One region of the Clostridium perfringens genome, then DNA from elsewhere that is predicted to be linked to it. Evidence: a T-box and tRNA genes for the amino acid it is inferred to sense, from the RefSeq annotation. Region 1 holds a T-box; the other holds one or more tRNA genes.

Region 1 (4,461 bases):
TTTGTAAATAATATACTTAAGATAAAGTTGATTGGAGTGTAGAGAATGAAAGAGTTTTTAATAGTAAGTATTTTAGTTTCTACTTTATTCTTAAGTGAAGGATTAATTTATGGAAGTACTTTTTTAGAAAAAGAAGTTAATTTAAACAATGCTACAAGTATTTCCTTAGATAAGGAGTCGTATAAAGATTTGTATTATACTGGGGAAAAAGCCCCTTTAACTAATGAAGAAAAAAAGATAATAGAGAATTATGCTTTAAAATATAGGGAAAGGACTACTTTCTTAGATTTAGGCGCTAATATAGATGGATTTAAAGAAATAGGAAAGGAAATATATTATCAAATAACCTTATATTCTAAAAGTGTAAAAGGTAATGATTTAACAGGAATAGTAGATAGAGTTCTTATAAATAAAAAGGGAAATGTTTTAAAGGGTGAAAATGGGGAACCTTTAAGTGGAATAGAGGGTCTCATAACAAATTTGAATATAAGCAATAATGAGATTATGGAGTTAGAGAATATTGCAAGAAATTATGAAGCAAAATTAAATAATAAAGATTTAGATGTAGACATATGGGGAGAAAAAGAAATTAATAATGAGATTTATTATGGAGTTAATATATACTCTAATACTTTGAAAAAAGAAGGAATTTTTGAACCTTTAGAAAAATTATATATAAATAAATCTGGAGAAGTTATTAGAAATACAGAGACTTAGATTAGGAGGGTATAAATGGAATATGGAGATATTAAATTTTTAGTTAGGAAAAGTTTAAATACAGAAGAGGGACTAAATATAAGGCTTAAGATTAAAGATGTTAATTTAAGAGAAATTCAGCTTTATAGGGGTAAAACAAAAATAAACAATATAAAGTGTAAAGAGGAGTTTTATTGCGATTCAAACTTTATATATATTAATAATAAAAGCAGGGATTTGATTTTAGAATATGAGGTTTTAATAGGTAACTTAGGAAAGCATGGAAAAGGTGGAGAAATAGAAGAGGATTTAATAAGCTTTATGGGTGAACAAATACTTATGTTACCAGTTGAAATGCTTACAATGAATGATGACCTAAAATTAAATTGCATCCTAGAAATAGATTTTACCAATCTTATAGAAGATATAAAGAGTGAAGTCTATAGTGAAAAGGATTATAAAAGTATAATACCTTTTAAAGAAAATGATTTTAAGTCAAAGTGTGTAGGGGGTACTTGGAGCGATCTATATGAAATAATGAAGTCTTCATATACTTTTAGCTTTTTTGAAGAAATAGTTTTAATGAAAAACTATGGAGAAGTACATTTATATAGTAGTATTGAAAATTCATTTTTAAATGACAGTAGTAAGGAAGAGCTTATAAGAAATATAAAGTCTATTTGTGATTATTATTATGATTTATTTAAAATAGATTCTTTAAATAAGAAAGATTTGAATATAGTTTTACTTAGAAAGAGTAAAAAGGAGAACTCTTATATATTAGGCGGAAGTGGGAAAAATGTTATAAGTGCTACTTTTGATATGAATAAAAAGAGAGATTGGCAATTATTATCCCATAGAATATTTCATGCCTTTATGGATGATCTTTTAAAATCAAGAGTTTATCATCTTCCTCCAAATCTTTGGTTAACAGAGGGTTTAGCTACTTATTATGAAAACTTAGCTTTAGAATCCTTAGAAGAGGGATTAAAAGAAAGACTAGATATAAAGTTTAAAAAGGAAATGGCAAATTTATATACTAGATATTTATATATGACTTTAAAAGAGCCAAGCAGATTTAGAATAATTCCTATGGAAGAGGGAAGCATAAGAAGTCATGGTAAAATAGAGTTTTTACATTATACAAAGGCTCCCTTATTAGTATATTTTATAGAAACTTTAAATAATTCATGTGGTAATAAACATGAAATAATAGAATATTTAATTAATAACAAAGACAAAAGTTTTTCTATGCAAAATCTTTTTTATAATCTGTTAGGTTTTAGGTGTGATAGCTTTGCATCTAAATATTTATTTGGAAATAGTATAATTCCTCTATGGAATTTAAAAGAACATTTAGATGACAAAGAGGTTATTTGTAACTTACAGGAATATGAGTATATTTTGTGGACATGGTTTTTAGGAGAAGAAGAGAATTATATTAAAGATGATCTTAGGGAATATAACAAAAATATTGAGGAAATCATAAGCCTTAGAAATATTAATATTTATAATTCTTATTTAACAAAGGAAATTGAGGATTATTCTAAGGAATTAAGCTTTTTATTAAAGGCTTGGATTATTAGAAGTAATATATGTAGTGTTTCTTCTCAAGATGAAAATATTAGATATAAACTTTTAAAGGATAAAGAGAATCTTAGAATTTGGAAGGGATTTGTACAGCAATCCATAAAAAATAAGGTGAATATATAAGATAAGGCATCTATTAATTTTATGAAGGTTATAATATGATTTTTTTAGTTATAATATAAAATATTTAATAAATCAACATAATATATAAAGCTAACAAAATAATATAAATGAGCCTTTAGTAAAGTTAATATTATTATATTAACTTTATAATAAATACATTATAAGCTTATTCATTATGTCTAAATATAAAAATATATAAAGATAAAAGTTAAATATCAATAATTTTAATAAGGGTATTTTATAAGAAGTGAAATATACTAAATAATAGTAGTAGGTTATTTATGATATAATAATTTATGAAATAATTATATTTAAGAGTGGTAATATTTTTGTTTACAACTTTAAAGAATCTGATATAATAGAGTTTGTTATTTAAAATGAAATATTTTAGTGCTATGATGAAGAAGAGTATATAAGTAATTATTTTAAAGCGATTTAGGGAGGGTGAGAGCCTAAAAAATAATCTTATAGAAAGAAGCTTCGGAGCTTAGACTGAAAATCTTAAATTTTAAGGAGTAGGTCTAGGGGTAATTCCCTTAATTGATTATGAGTGAGTTAGCTTAGCTAACTAATTTAGGTGGTAACGCGGAAGTTAAGTCTTTCGTCCTAATTTTTAGGACGAGGGACTTTTTTTATTACATAAATTTAGAAAGGAAAGTGAAAAGAATGAGTTATGAAAATTTAGCTAATTTAATATTCCCAAACATAGACAAAACACCGGAATATTATTTTGAAAAATATCCAAAGAGAGATTTAAAAGAAGGGGCTAAAGTATTAAGATATGCACCAAGTCCAACTGGATTTCAACATATAGGAGGAGTTTTTGCTTCATTAATAAATGAAAGATTAGCTCACCAAAGTGGTGGAATATTCTACTTAAGAATAGAAGATACTGATCAAAAGAGAGAAGTTGAAGGTGCTATAGATGATACTATAAAAACTATGCATAACTTCGGAATGGATTTTGATGAAGGAATAACTGGTGAAAACTCAGAAAAGGGAGCTTATGCACCATATAAACAAAGTCAAAGAGCTGATATATACAGAGCTTTTGTTAAAGATCTTTTAAGAAAAGGATTAGCTTATCCATGTTTTATGACTTCTGAAGAATTAGAAGCTTTAAGAGAAAAACAAATTGCAGAAAAATTAACTCCAGGATGTTATGGAGAGTTTGCTAAATATAGAGATTTATCACCAGAAGAGGCTATAAAGAGAATTGAAGCTGGTGAAAGCTATGTTATAAGAATGAAGTCACCTGGAAATCCTGAAAAGAGAGTTGTTGCTCATGATATGATAAAAGGAGAGGTTTCATTCCCAGAAAATCTTCAAGATGTAGTAATAATAAAAGGTGATGGCCTTCCAACTTATCACTTTGCTCATGCAATAGATGATACATTAATGAGAACTACTCATGTTATAAGAGGAGAAGAATGGTTATCATCACTTCCAATACATCTTCAAATGTTTGAAGTTTTAGGAGTAGAAGCACCTAAATATGCTCATATTCCAACAATAATGAAAATGGATGGAAGTTCAAAAAGAAAATTATCAAAGAGAAAAGATCCAGAAAGTGCAGTAAGTTATTACAGTGAAAAAGGATATCCATCTCAATCAGTTATTGAATATCTTTTAAATATAATAAACTCAGCTTTCGAAGAGTGGAGAGCAGAAAATCCAGATGCAGATTATCATGATTACAAAGTTGAACTAGATAAAATGAGTAAGAGTGGAGCTTTATTTGATTTAGTTAAATTAAATGATGTAAGTAAAGATGTTATCTGTAAAATGAAACCAGAAGTTGTTTATGATTTATATACAAACTGGGCTAAAGAGTATGATAAAGAAATGTATGATTTAGTTACTTCTAAAGAAGCTATGATGAAAGAAGTATTCAATATAGATAAAGAAGGTCCAAAGCCAAGAAAAGACTTTGCTAAATGGGATGAAGTTAGAGAAAAAATATTCTACTTCTTTGATGAGTTATTTGATAAGGAAACAGCTAATGATGTTGAATTACCAAAAACTTTAGAATTAGAAGAAGCTAAGAGAATA
Region 2 (4,461 bases), 710 kb from region 1:
TTAATAAAAAAATTTATACATTACAATTATTTCCTTCACATCTAAATGCATTAGTACCTTCATAACCTATTTCTTTTAAAACTTTTTTTACCACTCTTTTTCCTATGCTATCCTCATTTAATTCACAAAGAGCATCCTCTATATTGTACCAAGCAGCTCCTTCTACTTCAGTTGATTTCTCTATTTCTCCTGATTCATAATATGCTAAATAAGTTAGCATAAGTAATTCTTTTCCCTTTACAAAATCACTACCTAAATATTTTATATCTTTAACTGTTATTCCTGTTTCTTCTTTTACCTCTCTATAAACAGTTTCCTCTGCACATTCATCTACACCTACATATCCAGATATAAGAACTTTAGAATTTTCATATATATAACTTTGCTTTAAAAGAATTATCTCATCACCTTTTATTACAGCAACAACAATACAAGGCTTAGGTAAATCAAAAAACATCATATCATGTTTACTGCAATAAGGTATCATTCCCTCATCCCAGCTATTCTTTAACTCTAATTTTTCACCACATAACGGACAATATTTAAATTTCATAATTAATTTCTTTAGTAAAGCAAATATATTACCTTCTATAATTTTTTATTTCAAATTTATCTGATTCTAAGTTAAAACAAATATATTTTCTTCTGTAATTTCTTAAAATCACCATCTATAACTTATAAAAATTCGCTATTTTAGATAAGAATAGTAATATATAAATTAAGCTAACTAAAGTTCACCACCTTTCATATTCTCAAATACTTATCATATCTTTTCTATAAATTCAACTTTAAATAATAAATTCTAACTTTAAATAATAAATCCACTAACATTAACTTAATATTTAATATTTTGTGTTTTATATTTTACATATATTTATATTTTTAATTCTATAAACTAAAATTATGATAATAGATGCCTTAACTTATGCTATTTAGACTTCTACCTTTCAATTCTATAAATTAAACTTATAAAACTATTTCTACAGGATTAAGTAACTCAATTTCCTCTTCAGTAACTTTGCAATTATATGCAAAGATATCTACTCTTTCTTTTTTAGCTAATCTCAATGCTTCCCCAAACTTAGGATCTGTTTCATCATTAGGAGAAAACTTATTTACATTATCTATCTGTATTAAAAAAATTATTCCTGCACCCATTCCTAATTTTTTAATTTCAATCAGTTCTAATATGTGTTTCTTTCCTCTTTCAGTTGGAGCATCTGGAAACCTAGTCTCTCCATTTTCCTCTAAAGTTACCCCTTTTACTTCTAAAAAGTATGTATTTTCATTATCATCTTGTAATTTAAAATCAAATCTAGAATTTCCAAAAGTTTTTTCTCTACTTATATTATTAAAATTTACTAACTTTTCTATCTTTTTATTTATTAATGCCTCTTCTACAACTTTATTAGGAATCTGAGAATCTATATTTATTAAAACCTCACCCTTATAAGCTGCAATTAAATCATAAGGAGTTTTTCTATTTGGAGTAGTTCCTTTTCTTAAAAGAACTGTACATCCTTCTTTTAAAATCTCTCTACACCTTCCAGTGTTAGGAACATGAACTAATAACTCCTCATCATCTAAAACTACATAAGCTTGAAATCTATTTGGTCTTCTTAAAAAAATAGCTTTTCTGATAACACTATTGTACTTCATCTATGGTAACCTCTTCATATATTATTTAACTTTTAATTTTAGTTATAAATTAATAATTTTTTTATTCCTTATCTATGTTAATTAAAAACATGAGTCTTTTTCAGTTAATAAAAAAACATAAACATTTCCCTTTTATGAATTAATAAAATATCTTTTTTTCTACATTCCTTGTTATTATATTCTACATAAAAATACTTTTATTAACAAGGTTGAAATGAAGAAGATATGTAATTTGATTCTCTTAGATCCATTTAAAAACATTATTTTGTTTCTCAAATTGACTGAGAACTTATTTTTATTTGAACAAAAAGATTTTTTCTTATATGTCTAAAACTTATTTAAACACACTGTCATAGCCAGTTATTTTCATCAAACAAAAAATTTTATAAATAAAAAACTCGATAAGCATTGCTTATCGAGTTAATGGTGACCCCTAGGGGAATCGAACCCCTGTTACCACCGTGAAAGGGTGGTGTCTTAACCGCTTGACCAAGGGGCCAAACTAACCTGGCGACCACCTACTCTCCCACACAGTCTCCCGTGCAGTACCATCGGCTTCTAAAGGCTTAACCGTCGTGTTCGGAATGGGAACGGGTGTTACCCTAAAGAACATCATCACCAGATGTTTAAAAGAACTTTGTTCTTTCAAAATTGCACATATTTAATTTACTATATTTGGTCAAGCCCTCGATCTATTAGTATCGGTCAGCTGAACATGTTACCATGCTTACACCCCCGACCTATCAACCTTGTGTTCTTCAAGGGATCTTACTAGCTTACGCTATGGGAAATCTCATCTTGAGGTTGGCTTCACGCTTAGATGCTTTCAGCGTTTATCCATTCCCGACTTAGCTACCCAGCTGTGCTCCTGGCGGAACAACTGGTACACCAGAGGTCAGTCCATCCCGGTCCTCTCGTACTAAGGACAGCTCCTCTCAAATTTCCTACGCCCGCGACGGATAGGGACCGAACTGTCTCACGACGTTCTGAACCCAGCTCGCGTGCCGCTTTAATGGGCGAACAGCCCAACCCTTGGGACCTACTTCAGCCCCAGGATGCGACGAGCCGACATCGAGGTGCCAAACCTCCCCGTCGATGTGGACTCTTGGGGGAGATCAGCCTGTTATCCCCGAGGTAGCTTTTATCCGTTGAGCGATGGCCCTCCCACGAGGTACCACCGGATCACTAAGCCCGACTTTCGTCCCTGCTCCACTTGTGGGTGTCGCAGTCAGGCTCCCTTCTGCCTTTGCACTCTTCGAACGATTTCCGACCGTTCTGAGGGAACCTTTGGGCGCCTCCGTTACTTTTTAGGAGGCGACCGCCCCAGTCAAACTGCCCACCTAACAATGTCCTGTGACCAGATTCATGGCCGCCAGTTAGAATTTCAGTACTGTCAGGGTGGTATCCCAAGGTTGACTCCACCAAGGCTGACGCCCTGGTTTCCTAGTCTCCCACCTATCCTGTACAGACAATACCAAAACTCAATGCTAAGCTACAGTAAAGCTCTACGGGGTCTTTCCGTCCAATCGCGGGTAGCGAGCATCTTCACTCGCACTACAACTTCGCCGGATTTACAGTTGAGACAGTGCCCAAGTCATTACGCCATTCGTGCGGGTCAGAACTTACCTGACAAGGAATTTCGCTACCTTAGGACCGTTATAGTTACGGCCGCCGTTTACTGGGGCTTAAGTTCACACCTTCGCTTGCGCTAAGTGTTCCCCTTAACCTTCCAGCACCGGGCAGGCGTCAGCCCCTATACATCAGCTTACGCTTTAGCAGAGACCTGTGTTTTTGCTAAACAGTTGCTTGGGCCTATTCTCTGCGGCCTACTCTCGTAGGCACCCCTTCTCGCGAACTTACGGGGTCAATTTGCCGAGTTCCTTAACTGTAATTCTTCCGCCGGCCTTAGGATTCTCTCCTCACCTACCTGTGTCGGTTTGCGGTACGGGCACTACTTCTCTCTCTAGACGCTTTTCTTGGCAGCGTGGAATCATGTACTTCGGTTCCGTAGAACCTTCCCCATCACGCCTCAGCATTATGAGAGCGGATTTGCCTACTCTCACTGCCTAAACGCTTAGACTAGCATCCAATAGCTAGCACACACTATCCTCCTGCGTCACGCCATCGATAATAACGATGGTAGTGGTACTGGAATATCAACCAGTTGTCCATCACCTACGCCTTTCGGCCTCGGCTTAGGTCCCGACTAACCCTCAGCGGACGAACCTTCCTGAGGAAACCTTAGGTTTTCGGCCTGTGGGATTCTCACCCACATCTCGCTACTGATGCCAACATTCTCACTCGTAACCAGTCCACCGCTCCTTACGGTACGACTTCAGCCCGGTTACGACGCTCTCCTACCGCTTGAACTTAGTTCAAGCCCGTAGCTTCGGTGGTAAGTTTAGCCCCGTTACATTTTCGGCGCAAGATCTCTCGACTAGTGAGCTATTACGCACTCTTTTAATGAATGGCTGCTTCTAAGCCAACATCCTAGTTGTCTTAGAAATCTCACATCCTTTCCCACTTAACTTACACTTTGGGACCTTAGCTGACGATCTGGGCTGTTTCCCTTTTGACCACGGATCTTATCATTCGTAGTCTGACTGCCGAGCTCAAAGTATGTGGCATTCGGAGTTTGATAAGGTTCGGTAAGCGCTATGCCCCCTAGCCCATTCAGTGCTCTACCTCCACTACTCATACTCGACGCTAGCCCTAAAGCTATTTCGGAGAGAACCAGCTATCTCCGGGTTCGATTGGAATTTCTCCGCTATCCACAGCTCATCCCATGCTTTTTCAACAGCA

What was found. A T-box is a leader RNA that pairs with one kind of tRNA and senses whether it is charged. The one in region 1 lies ahead of gltX (glutamate--tRNA ligase), so its partner is inferred to be a tRNA-Glu.
Positions count from the first base shown of each region.
Region 2: it encodes a tRNA-Glu, which carries the amino acid that the T-box ahead of gltX (glutamate--tRNA ligase) is inferred to sense. The anticodon was not compared.

Region 1 is NZ_CP065681.1:2,182,195-2,186,655, reverse strand. It holds gene I6G60_RS10415 (hypothetical protein) at 46-717, shown strand; gene I6G60_RS10410 (hypothetical protein) at 733-2,409, shown strand; T-box leader at 2,796-3,021, shown strand; gene gltX (glutamate--tRNA ligase) at 3,076-4,461, shown strand, end outside.
Region 2 is NZ_CP065681.1:2,894,386-2,898,846, forward strand. It holds gene I6G60_RS13500 (NAD(+) diphosphatase) at 14-553, opposite strand; gene sfsA (DNA/RNA nuclease SfsA) at 967-1,659, opposite strand; tRNA gene I6G60_RS13510 (tRNA-Glu) at 2,084-2,158, opposite strand; rRNA gene rrf (5S ribosomal RNA) at 2,165-2,282, opposite strand; rRNA gene I6G60_RS13520 (23S ribosomal RNA) at 2,335-4,461, opposite strand, start outside.